DNA from 4 places in the Rahnella sp. CJA17(1/100) genome. Region 4 is predicted to be linked to each of the others. Evidence: predicted binding sites of a transcription regulator. Region 4 holds the regulator's gene; each other region holds the start of a gene.
What was found. Region 4 encodes PhoB, which activates phosphate uptake and scavenging genes when phosphate is short. Its sites were predicted from a motif close to CTGTCATAAAACTGNCNNAT; they were not measured.

Region 1 (3,214 bases), on a different contig from region 4:
TTGTGTTTCGTGGGCGTAATGTGAATCAGTGTCAAATACACCATAAGCCATATATCCAAGATCGACGGGTACGGAGAGCGCACCGTGAACAAACCCTAATACTGAGTCAGGTGAAATAATGATATCGGCAATGCGTGTGGCGATTTCCTCATAATTGCTCATGCTAATTCCTTTTATTAGCCAGTTCCCAGCGTGTGAGTATACTCCCCCTTCGGCAGTGGATATATTAAAAGAGGCTTCGTCTTTATACATGCCGGCCCTCCCCGCTTCATGATGCACTGTGATTTCCCCAGCGGCCTTGCTCGCCGGTGAGATTCGGGTTTACGGGCAGGCTGCGTAATAGAGTTTTTCCGAATTGGGCTTTATACCCAGACTGCCCAACTTCCTCATGCCACCAGCGTGAACCGTTCGCTAAACACTACATATGCTATGCCGCCCATCTGCGACTGCTACCATATGTACTGTTTTTCTGCTTTTGAGGGGGGAGATTGTCCTGTTTGACATCAAAATTAGATTTTTTGTAGAGGTGCTCTAGATCACGAACTTTAATGTCTCAAATTCAGGTTAGATCACAAACTATTTATTCAGATCACCGTCTGTATTATTCCAGAACCGCCACCAGATCCTGCGCACATGCCCACGCCGAGCTCCATGCCCACTGGAAATTGTATCCGCCCAGCCAGCCGGTCACATCCACCACTTCGCCGATGAAATACAGGCCGGGGACTTTCGCTGCCGCCATCGTTTTTGAAGATAATTCTTTGGTATCGACGCCGCCGAGTGTGACTTCCGCCGTGCGGTAACCTTCGGTGCCGTTCGGCTGTACCTGCCAGTTTTGCAGTTGCTCAACCAGTTCGGCCTGCTGCGGCACGTTCAGCTGTTTCAGCGTCACGTCCGGCAACTGCCCCAGCGTTTGCAGGCATTCGACCAGACGCTTCGGCAGTTGCATCGCCAGCGTGTTTTTCAGACTCTGATTTGGGTGTTCCTGACGCTGTGCATTCAGAAACGCCGCCAGATCGACATCAGGAAGTAAGTTAACGCTCACAAACTCGCCAGGCTGCCAGTAACTGGAAAGCTGTAAAACGGCCGGGCCGGACATGCCACGATGGGTAAAAAGAATGCTTTCACGGAAGACAGTGCCGTCTTCAGCAGTAAGCACCGCCGGGACTGACACCCCGGAAAGCGTCTGCAAGTGATCGAGCAGCGGCTTGTGCAGGGTAAATGGCACCAGACCGGCGCGGGTCGGCAGCACTTTCAGGCCAAACTGTTCCGCCAGACGGTAACCGAAGGGTGTCGCGCCCAGCCCTGGCATGGAAAGCCCGCCGCTGGCAATAACAAGTGAGTGAGTGCTTACAGTTGAGCCATTCACTTTGATAACAAAGCCATTTTCGGTTTTCTGCACGTCGGAAATCTCGCTGCGCAAGCGCACATCGACATTGCCCTGCTCGCATTCTTTATCGAGCATGGCGACAATTTGCTGTGCCGAGTCGTCGCAGAATAGCTGCCCGAGCGTTTTCTCGTGCCAGGCGATGCCGTAACGGTTGACCATATCGATGAAATCCCACTGAGTGTAACGTGCCAGCGCGGATTTACAGAAATGCGGGTTTTCGGAAAGATAGGCAGCGGGTTCGGCATAAAGGTTGGTGAAATTGCAGCGTCCGCCGCCTGACATCAGAATTTTTCGCCCGGTTTTTTTGCCGTTATCCAGCAGCAGAACACGGCAGCCACCCTGTCCGGCCTGTGCTGCGCAGAACATGCCTGCCGCACCTGCACCAATGACTACCACATCAACCTGTTCCACTTTTGGCCTCTCTTTTCCGGAAATTCAACTACGTTTTAGATAAGGTTTGCCCTGTTAACCGGGGCTTTGAGTCGCGGATTGTAAGGGACGGAGGGCTGTTAAACCAGCCAGACAGACTGCTTGCCGGACGTCGTAAGTAAATGTTTCTGCGTTCAAAGGAGGAATAACATATTGATAGATAAATACTTAATTGAAATAAAGCCAAACATTGAACTGTTTTTAGTCAAAAAAATGTCATATTTTCCTTTTCCCGTCCCCCTGTTCTCGCAGATAATGCGCGGCGTTCATGACCACTAACTGGCGTAACAATTATGCTGCATCTATTTGCCGGATTGGATATTCATACCGGTTCGTTATTGATTCTCGCGTTACTGTTTGTTCTGTTCTATGAAGCCATTAACGGCTTTCATGATACGGCCAACGCAGTGGCAACCGTCATCTATACCCGGGCAATGCGTTCGCAATTAGCGGTCGTGATGGCAGGGGTATTTAACTTCTTTGGCGTCCTGCTTGGTGGTTTGAGTGTGGCCTATGCCATCGTTCATTTACTGCCAACCGATTTGCTGCTCAATGTGGGTTCTGCTCATGGCCTTGCCATGGTGTTCTCTATGTTACTGGCCGCGATCATCTGGAACCTCGGTACCTGGTATTTCGGCCTGCCGGCGTCCAGCTCCCACACCCTTATCGGCGCCATCATTGGCGTAGGGCTGACCAATGCATTAATGACTCACACTTCCGTGGTCGATGCGTTAAACATCCCTAAAATGATTGGTATTTTTGCTTCGCTGATTATCTCTCCGCTGGTCGGGATGATTATCGCCGGTACCATGATTTTCCTGCTGCGCCGTTACTGGAGTGGCAATAAGAAACATGCCCGTATCCACCTGACACCAGCGGAACGTGAGAAGAAAGACGGCAAGAAAAAGCCGCCATTCTGGACACGTACCGGTCTGATTCTGTCGGCTATCGGCGTGAGTTTCTCTCACGGCGCTAACGATGGTCAGAAGGGTATCGGTCTGATCATGCTGGTGCTGATTGGCGTGGCGCCAGCCGGTTTTGTGGTGAATATGAACGCGACCGGTTACGACATTACCCGTACCCGCGACGCCGTGACTCACCTCGGCCAGTATTATCAGCAACATGTTGATGCCGTGCCGCACGTGGTTGCACAGACGCCAATGGTGCCGGCACCGGACGTCAATATCGCACCGACCGATGAGCCTAAAGTGTTCCACTGCGACAGCAGCCACGCACTTGACGCTATCGGCCGCGCGCAAACCCTGCTGACCAATCTTCAGTCTTACAGCGACCTGGCACCGGAAGAACGCAGCCATATGCGTCGCCTGCTGATGTGTGTTTCTGATACTGCGGATAAAGTGGCCAAGCTGCCGGAAACCTCTCCTGCAGACAAAC
Region 2 (3,214 bases), on a different contig from region 4:
CAATACGCGCCGCCGGACGACCAATGTAATCCAGGTGCTCGGGCAGAAATTTCAGCCTGATGACTGGATAAAACCGGCGCAACTGGGCAAACGCATTTTCTACAAAATGTTCGGCGGTACACACCTGGTTAACCGCGCCGGGCTGGCGCGTACCTTTCAGAATATCCGGCTGTTTCGTGAAATGTCGGTGGTTGAAAATCTGCTGGTCGCTCAGCACATGCAAACCAACCGCAACCTGATTGCCGGTGTGCTCAATACGCCGGGTTATCGCCGTGCGGAAAATCAGGCGCTGGACCGCGCATTTTACTGGCTGGAAGTGGTGGAACTGGTGGATTGTGCCAACCGGCTGGCAGGGGAAATGTCTTACGGTCAGCAGCGCCGGCTGGAAATCGCCCGTGCGATGTGTACCGCGCCGGAAATGATTTGCCTGGACGAACCGGCAGCCGGTCTGAATCCGGTTGAAACACGTACGCTGAGCAAAATTATCCGCTTCCTGCGCGATCATCACGACATCACCGTGCTGCTGATCGAACATGATATGGGCATGGTGATGGACATTTCCGACCACATTATCGTGCTCGACCACGGCGACGTGATTGCCGAAGGAATACCGCAGGCTATTCAGAACGATGAGAAAGTCATTGCCGCGTATCTGGGTGCTGATGAAGACGACGAGGTCAGCTTATGAGCGACGCGATGCTGGAATTTCGTGATGTGAATGTGTATTACGGGGCGATTCAGGCATTACAGCAGGTCTCTTTGCAGGTGCATGAGGGGGAAACGGTGGCGTTGATTGGTGCCAACGGTGCCGGGAAATCAACGCTGCTGATGTCGATATTCGGCCAGCCACGTATACAGAGCGGGCAGATCCTGTTTCGCGGGGAAGATATCAGCCGCAAATCGACACACTTTGTGGCTTCGGCTGGCATAGCGCAATCGCCGGAAGGGCGACGTGTTTTTCCGGATATGACCGTGGAAGAAAACCTGCTGATGGGCACCATTCCCGTCGGGAATAAACACGCGGCAGAAGATCTGCACACCATGTTTGAGTTATTCCCGCGCCTGAAGGAACGCCGTAAACAACGGGCGATGACCATGTCCGGTGGTGAACAGCAAATGCTGGCCATTGCTCGTGCGCTGATGAGTCGCCCGAAGCTGTTACTGCTCGATGAACCGAGTCTTGGGCTGGCGCCTATTATCGTTAAACAGATTTTCCAGACCTTACGCGAACTGGCAAAAAACGGCATGACTATCTTTCTGGTGGAGCAAAATGCGCATCATGCGCTCAGGCTTTCTGACCGGGGTTATGTGATGGTCAACGGACAAATTCGTCTTAGCGGTTCAGGCGAGGAACTTTTACATAATCAGGAGGTGCGGAAAGCTTATCTCGGAGGAATCTGATTTTTCATCTTCAATGCCCGCGATACCCCGTATTGCGGGCGTTCCCGCCAACTTTTTTCCGCATTTTCAACCTGCCTCCACATTTCGCCCACAGTATTCCGCTATCATGCAATTCTTACAGAAAGGTGACCGGAAAGTTAATTTTCTGAGGTATCATGCGGAATTAGCTGTCATGAATTTGTAAAACGTCAGTTTTTTTGGGCACATCAGTGGCCTGAAGCCGTGTTAAGGCGTTGACCCACCAGGATCAACAGGCTATATAGCGCTATCCGTTTTTGGCATGAATTTTCCTGTCTCAGGGATGAAGTAAGTGAATGACAAACGGGTCATTCGCTCGATGAGTTGAACCGTCGGCGCTGCTCGCAAAACAGCAGAAATGGGTCGTAGAGTTTATTGTTTAAATCAGACAGGGTGCTGAAATGGCTTCTGAGATAATTTCCTTCGTATTATTTCTTTCTTCTATTTTTCTCTACGTCACGCGGGCGTCGGCCAGCCGTGTCTGGTTTTCACTGGTGCTGTTTTTCCTCGGGCTTTACGTCATTCTTAACGTCATCCTGATCGGCAGCAATTATTTCACCGGTGAAGGCATCACGGACGCGGTGTTATATACCGTCACCAGTAGCCTGAAAGGGGCGGGGCTCAATAAATATATCCTGCCGTTTATCGGTTTACTGGCAGGGCTTGTCAGCGTATTTGCTTTGCTGGCGTGGGGGCTGAAGCAGCGTCGTGCCAAAAACAGCAGCGCGGTCTACAGTGCGCTGGCCGTGGTGCTGGCGGTCTTTTCTGTCGGTTCCACACAGGCATTCCAGAACATCTCCCGTCTGGTCAAAACGCAAATCTCAGGCAGTGGTGCAGATTTTAGTACCTATTACAAAGTGCCCGAAAAAGCCATTAAAGGCGCGAAAAAGCCTAACCTGGTTTATATCTACGGCGAGAGCCTGGAACGCACGTATTTTGATGACAAAGTCTTCCCCGGCCTGACCACCGAATTAAATCGCCATAAAGCGCAGAGTACCGATTTCACAAACACCAAACAGTTGCCGGGCACTGGCTATACCATTGCAGGTATGGTGGCTTCTCAGTGTGGGATCCCGCTGTTTGCGCCGTTTGATGGTAATGCCTCCAGCGCACTGGCGACTTTCTACCCTGAAAACGTCTGTCTTGGCGATGTGCTCAAAGGTGCAGGTTATACCAACTATTTCTATCAGGGCGCTGAACTGGCTTTCGCAGGCAAAGGGACCTTCCTGAAATCCCATGGTTTCGACCATCTTTATGGTTACAACGAATTGCGTCCGACTGTGGCGGACCCGTCTTATAAAAATGACTGGGGCTGGTATGACGACACCTTGCTGGATGAGGTGTACAAAAAATTCGTGACGCTGAGTCAGGAAGGTAAGCCGTTCTCACTGTTCACGCTGACCGTTGATACGCATCATCCGGACGGCTTTATTTCCCGCGGCTGTACCCGCAAGGAATATAAAGTGAACGGTAAAGCCAACCAGTCACTGAGCGCCGTGTCCTGTAGTCAGGAACTGATTGCCGCATTTATCGATAAGATTAAAAAGTCCGGTTATTTCGATAACACCATCATTGTGGTGTCTTCCGATCATCTGGCGATGAACAACACGGCTTACAACATTCTGACCAAACAGAACCGTAAAGACCTGTTCTTCGTACTCGACGGCCGTCATCCGGCAGGGGAGCTGAACGGTGCGAAACGCAGCACCCTGGATAATGGCGCGACCGTACTGGATATGATGGGCGGCGACAACTACATCGGTCTTGGACGCAGCGGTGTTTCTGCGACATCGAT
Region 3 (3,214 bases), on a different contig from region 4:
CGACCAACGAAAATATGAAAATGAGCATTCGCGCAATCCTTACCCTGGTTTTGGCAGTTGCTGCATATAGCCAGGCGTCTTTTGCTGTGGTCTACCCTCTTCCGGCCAATAATGGTCGTCTGGTCGGTGAAAACATCACAGTTACTGTTCCGCAGGGCAGCAGCCTGCCACTGGAACATTTTGCAGCGCAATACCAGATGGGTTTGAGCAACATGCTCGAAGCTAACCCTGGCGTTGACCCGTACCTGCCAACCCCGGGCACCGTGCTGACCATTCCTCAGCAGTTGATCCTGCCGGAAACCCCGCACGAAGGCATCGTGATCAACAGCGCTGAAATGCGTCTGTATTACTACCCGAAAGGCACCAATACTGTGGTCGTGCTGCCGATCGGTATCGGTGAACTGGGCAAAGACACCCCGATGAACTGGGTCACTACCGTTCAGCGTAAAAAAGCCGGTCCGACCTGGACCCCGACGGCGAAAATGCATGAAGAATATGCTTCTCGTGGCGAATTCCTGCCAGCCGTCTTCCCTGCGGGTCCGGACAACCCGATGGGGCTGTACGCGCTGTATGTCGGGCGTCTGTATGCAGTCCACGGCACCAACGCCAATTTCGGTATCGGTTTGCGCGTGAGCCACGGTTGTGTGCGTCTGCGTGATGCTGACATCAAATGGTTGTTCGACAACGTCCCGCAAGGCACCCGCGTTCAGTTCATCAACGAGCCGGTGAAAGCCACCGTGGAACCAGACGGCAAACGTTATATTGAGATCCACAACCCGCTGTCCTCTAACCAGGAAGAGTTTGATTCTCAGCAGCCACTGCCAATCACTCTGGCAGGCAGCGCAAGCAGCGTATCGATGGATCCGGCGGTCAACCAGACTGTTGTTCAGCGCGCTATCGAGATGCGTTCCGGTATGCCGGTACAGATCAATTAATTACGTCTTTGACGCTGTTGTGAAAAAGCCCCGTTCATCGGGGCTTTTTTTTGCATAGTGCCGATGCAAAGGCGGCTTCTCAGTTGCACTGAAAAGCTGACCGAGAAAGTTTCGGTTTCTCAGTTGCGGTGATCACTTATCGGGCAGCGCCGAAACCGCCCAAGAGGGAAACGTGCTTTTTCCCTCTTGGATCTCCCTTCGCTTTTTCAACAAGCGCTTCCGCTCGCTGACTATGTTTCATCAGCCGCAGTGATAGCCGCAAAATCCCGCCGCTGCGCGGTTCCCTTCGTTCGGGTTACAACCCGCGCACAAAGACGCGCGGTTTTCCACCTCTCCTCCGGCGGAATTTTGGAACCGGCCTCAGACTTTTACTTCACAACCTCACTTACTTCATTCTTTAAAAAGTCGCGGGCGATTCAGAAAGCTTGCTGAACGGAGCGGCCTGGAGACCAGAGGCTCCAGGACCGAGTGAAGGAACCGCAAAGCGGCAAGCTTTCCAGCCTGTCACTGCGGCAGCTGAAACATAGCCAGCCAGCGTTAGCGCAGTGAAAGAGCCCGGGATTCTTAAGGGTGGTGGCGATAAGCCACCCTTAAGGCCAGTTTGGGTGGCAACCCAAGGTCTTGACCTTGAAGTTGAAGTTGAAGTTGAAGTTGAAGTTAAACCCCTGCCTCACGGCCAGTCCGGCGCCTGTCATTAAAACGTCACAAGTCTCCCTTAACCTTCCGGTAACAAAAAATATCGATATGTATATTTTTATTTCCGATGGTTTATAAAAAGGAGTTTTGATAATGCAACAATCCGTATCTCTGGTCGCCCGCGCAGTCACTGCCGCCCTGCTGCTTTCCGCTTCTGCCTCCACCCTCGCCGCTGACACCGACACGCTGACCGACCGGGCGGCAAAAGGCGTGCTGACGGAACCGGGCGGTGCCCGTCGTCTGAACGGTGATCAGACTGCAGCGCTGAAAGCCTCGTTATCAGACAAAACGGTGAAAAACGTGATTTTGCTGATTGGCGACGGCATGGGTGATTCTGAAATCACGTCTGCACGTAACTATGCAGAAGGCGCAGGCGGCTATTTCAAAGGCATTGATGCCCTGCCGCTGACAGGTCAGTACACGCATTATTCTCTGGATAAGAAAACGCAAAAACCAAGTTACGTGACCGATTCCGCCGCATCAGCCACTGCCTGGACAACCGGCGTCAAAAGCTATAACGGTGCGATTGGCGTGGATGTAAACGGTAAAGATCACCAGACCATTCTCGAAATTGCCAAAGCGGCGGGTAAAGCCACCGGCAACGTTTCCACCGCTGAATTGCAGGATGCCACACCGGCAGCGCAAATCGCCCATGTCACCTCGCGCAAATGCTACGGCCCGCAAGAAACCGCAGAGAAATGTGCCAGCAACGCCCTGGAAAACGGCGGACGCGGTTCGATCACAGAACAGTTGTTGCAGGCTCGCGCTGATGTCACGCTGGGCGGCGGCAGAAAATCGTTCAGCCAGCTGGCGAAAGCCGGTGAATTTAAGGATAAATCCCTCAAAGAACAGGCGCTGACACAGGGTTATGTCTGGGTGGAAAACGCAGAACAGCTCAGTGCCATCACGCAGGCAGACCAGAAGAAACCGGTTCTTGGCCTGTTCTCCGAAGGCAACATGCCGGTGCGCTGGCAGGGTCCGAAAGCCACTTATCACGGCAACATTGATAAACCGGCTGTCACCTGTGAAGCCAATCCGCAGCGCACCGCTGACATCCCGACGCTTGCCGCCATGACTGAAAAAGCCATCGACTTGCTGAAAGCTAATCAGAACGGTTTCTTCCTGCAGGTTGAAGGCGCATCGATTGATAAACAGGATCACGCCGCTAATCCGTGCGGACAATTCGGTGAAACGGTGGATCTGGATGAGGCCGTGCAAAAAGCGCTGGAGTTCGCCCGTCAGGACGGCAACACGCTGGTTATCGTCACCGCCGACCACGCCCATTCCAGCCAGATTATCGAATCCGATGCCAAAGCCCCCGGTCTGACCCAGACGCTGACCACCAGGGACGGCGCACCGATGACCATCAGTTACGGCAACTCAGAAGATGATTCACAGGGACACACCGGGACGCAGCTGCGTATTGCCGCGTTTGGCCCGCATGCGGCGAATGTGGTGGGTCTGACGGATCAGACGGATTTGTTCTATACCATGCGGGATGCCATGGCGATTAAAGCGCAATAGTTTTGAAGATGAGGGTTTTGCTTTGCTCCTCCCCCGGCGAAGGGGGAGGACGGGAGGGG
Region 4 (3,214 bases):
GAGCATCACCGGAATATCCACTTTCTCGTGCAAATCAATATTCGCTGAGGCTTCGATTTTCGACAGCGTCAGCAGCTGCTTCACCAGCCCGTCCATCCGCCGCGTCTGTTCCTGCATGGTATCCAGCGCTTTAGTGCGGAAAGGCTCTTCCAGCTTGGCGTCTTCCATCATTTCCAGATACCCCTGCAATACCGTCAATGGGGTTCTCAGTTCATGACTGACGTTAGCGAAGAAGTTACGCCGTGCGCCTTCAAGCTGACGCATCTGGGTCACGTCGCGTGCCACCATCAGCAGTTGTCCTTCGGAATAAGGCATGACGCGAAACTCGACATAATGCTCATTATTGAGTTGTAAATTCAGCGCCCGGCTGAAATCGCGGGTCTGGATCCACAGCCGGAATTCCGGATAACGCAGCAGGTTGAAGATATGTTGCCCGTTATCTTCCGGCCAGCGGAAACCGAGCAAATCCTGCGCCAGTCCGTTACACCAGAAAATATTGCCTTCTTCAGTGGTCAGCACCACGGCATCCGGCAGCGATTCGGCACCGCTGCGAAAACGTTTGATGAGCTGGCCTAATTCGCGACGGCGACGCCGGTTGCGCATCTGCATCTGGTTCAGCCCGTAAAACAGCGGCTCCCAGCTCCAGCGCCCATTCGGCGGCGTAATGCTGCGGTCGAGCCACAGCCAGTGAGAGAGTTTAAGCTGGTTGTAATAATTCCAGCCCAGTGCCGCCATCAGCGACACCAGGAGGAGCCAGCCGAAATGGCCGACGAAAATACCGAGAATTAACGCTGGCAGGCAAAAGAGAAACAATTCACCCGCCAGTCGTTTCCATGACAAACGTTCTAGCACACAGATTCTCCGCTGTGAGGGCTCAATAACGCGTTGAAAAACGGTATCCGGTACCACGAACAGTCTGGATCATTCTGTCATGTCCACTGGTTTCCAGCGCCTTACGTAAACGACGAATATGCACGTCAACCGTGCGATCTTCCACATAAACGTTAGTGCCCCAGACGTTATTGAGCAACTGTTCGCGGCTGTATACACGTTCGGAATGGGTCATAAAGAAGTGTAATAACTTAAATTCGGTCGGCCCCATATCGAGCGCCTGCTCGTTGGCCATCACCCGGTGAGACGACGGATCCAGGCTTAAACCCTGCATGTCGATTACTTCTTCCACCGCCATTGGCGAGATGCGACGCATCACGGCTTTAATGCGGGCAACCAGTTCTTTCGGAGAAAACGGTTTGGTGATGTAATCATCGGCACCCACTTCAAGGCCGCGCACCCGATCTTCTTCTTCACCGCGTGCGGTCAGCATCATCACCGGAATTTCGCGGGTCAGTGCCTCACGTTTAAGATGCTTAATAAACTGAATACCGGAACCGCCAGGTAACATCCAGTCAAGCAGGATCAGTTCAGGGTAAGGTTCAACAAGCTGCCCAATCGCTGAATCAAAATCCTCAGCTTCTACGGCCTGATAGCCATTTTGTTCCAGTACAAAACACACCATTTCACGGATTGGAGCTTCGTCTTCAACCACCAATATACGTCTAGCCATCGTAGGTCCTGCCAATAGGTTAGCGATCTTTTATTTGATTGCGGGCGCCATTATGCGTCAGTTTTGTGACAGATTTATGAATGAAAAGAATGGTTCATTACAGTCAACTATGACAGATAATTTCCGGCCATCTTGCTGAAATTGGTCTGATTTATCGGGGACAGCTTCCCCTGCCGACGTTTATACTTTACCCCATTGTCGTCATCCAGGGTTCATACGGGAGTCTCATGCGCCTGATCCACACGTCAGACTGGCACCTCGGCCAGTACTTTTTCACTAAAAGCCGTGCAGCCGAACATCAGGCATTTTTGCGCTGGCTGACCGGTCAGGTGCAACAACATCAGGTCGACGCCGTGATTGTCGCGGGCGATATTTTCGACACAGGTTCCCCACCCAGTTATGCCCGAGAATTGTATAACCGCTTCGTGGTGGAATTACAGCAAACCGGCTGCCAGCTGGTGGTGCTGGCTGGTAACCACGATTCTGTCGCCACGCTCAATGAATCGCGCGAGCTCCTGTCCTGCCTGAATACGCGGGTGATTGCCACCGTCGGTGAAAACCTTTCTGAACAGATTTTAGTGCTCAGTCAGCGTGACGGGAAACCCGGCGCGATACTGTGCGCTATCCCGTTTTTACGCCCGCGTGATCTGCTCGCCAGCCAGGCGGGACAGTCCGGCAGCGACAAGCAACTGGCATTGCAGGAAGCCATCGCCGCGCATTATGACGCGCTCTGGCAGGCTGCTCAGGCCAGACGTGACGAACTGGGCATGCCGCTGCCTATTATTGCGACCGGCCATCTGACGACTGTCGGCGTCAGTACCTCTGATTCCGTGCGCGACATCTATATAGGTACGCTCGATGCGTTTCCGGCGCAGGCCTTTCCGCCGGTCGATTATGTGGCACTGGGTCATATTCACCGTGCACAATGCGTCGCCAAAACCGAACATATCCGTTACAGCGGCTCGCCGATTGCCCTGAGTTTTGACGAACTGAGCAAAGCTAAAAGTGTGTACTTACTTGATTTTGATGGTGCGACGCTCAACGCCATCGACACACTGGAAATCCCGGTTTTCCAGCCGATGCAGATAATCAAAGGCTCGCTGGTGGAGATTGAACACCAACTGGCACAGTTCGAAGGCGGTGATCCGGCCAAACCGGTGTGGCTCGATATTGAAGTCTCCACCCAGGATTATCTCAGCGACATCCAGCGACGCATTCAGGCGCTGACGGAAGATCTGCCGGTAGAAGTCGTGCTGTTACGCCGCAGCAAAGAACAGCGCATCAACAGTATTGAGCAGCAGGAAAAAGAAACCCTCAGCGAACTGAGCGTCAGCGACGTGTTTGAACGACGACTGGCGCTGGAACCGGACCCTGACGAGCCGCGTCAGGCTCGGATGCGCACGTTGTTTGCGCAGGTGGTTGAACAGGTTAACAACGGTCAGAACGCGGAGGACGGCGCACAATGAAAATTCTCAGCCTGCGTTTAAAAAACCTGAACTCGCTGGAAGGCGAATGGAAAATTGATTTCACCGCCGAGCCGTTTGCCAGCAACGGATTATTCGCCATCACAGGTCCGACCGGTGCGGGGAAAACCACCCTGCTCGATGCCATTTGTCTGGCGCTTTATCATCAGACGCCAAGGCTGAACAT

Region 1: the regulator PhoB is predicted to act here: its motif matches at 2,022-2,041, upstream of pitA (inorganic phosphate transporter PitA).
Region 2: the regulator PhoB is predicted to act here: its motif matches at 1,569-1,588, upstream of opgB (phosphatidylglycerol--membrane-oligosaccharide glycerophosphotransferase).
Region 3: the regulator PhoB is predicted to act here: its motif matches at 1,624-1,643, upstream of phoA (alkaline phosphatase).

The regions. Positions count from the first base shown of each region.
Region 1 is NZ_CAWOJA010000003.1:7,256-10,469, reverse strand. Features, by position in the region: gene AACU55_RS01785 (hypothetical protein) at 1-162, opposite strand, end outside; gene AACU55_RS01780 (NAD(P)/FAD-dependent oxidoreductase) at 602-1,801, opposite strand; gene pitA (inorganic phosphate transporter PitA) at 2,113-3,214, shown strand, end outside.
Region 2 is NZ_CAWOJA010000006.1:108,019-111,232, reverse strand. Features, by position in the region: gene AACU55_RS04300 (ABC transporter ATP-binding protein) at 1-688, shown strand, start outside; gene AACU55_RS04295 (ABC transporter ATP-binding protein) at 685-1,401, shown strand; gene opgB (phosphatidylglycerol--membrane-oligosaccharide glycerophosphotransferase) at 1,821-3,214, shown strand, end outside.
Region 3 is NZ_CAWOJA010000020.1:15,635-18,848, reverse strand. Features, by position in the region: gene AACU55_RS11110 (L,D-transpeptidase family protein) at 15-935, shown strand; gene phoA (alkaline phosphatase) at 1,725-3,155, shown strand.
Region 4 is NZ_CAWOJA010000010.1:54,338-57,551, reverse strand. Features, by position in the region: gene phoR (phosphate regulon sensor histidine kinase PhoR) at 1-852, opposite strand, end outside; gene phoB (phosphate response regulator transcription factor PhoB) at 875-1,564, opposite strand; gene sbcD (exonuclease subunit SbcD) at 1,792-3,030, shown strand; gene sbcC (exonuclease subunit SbcC) at 3,027-3,214, shown strand, end outside.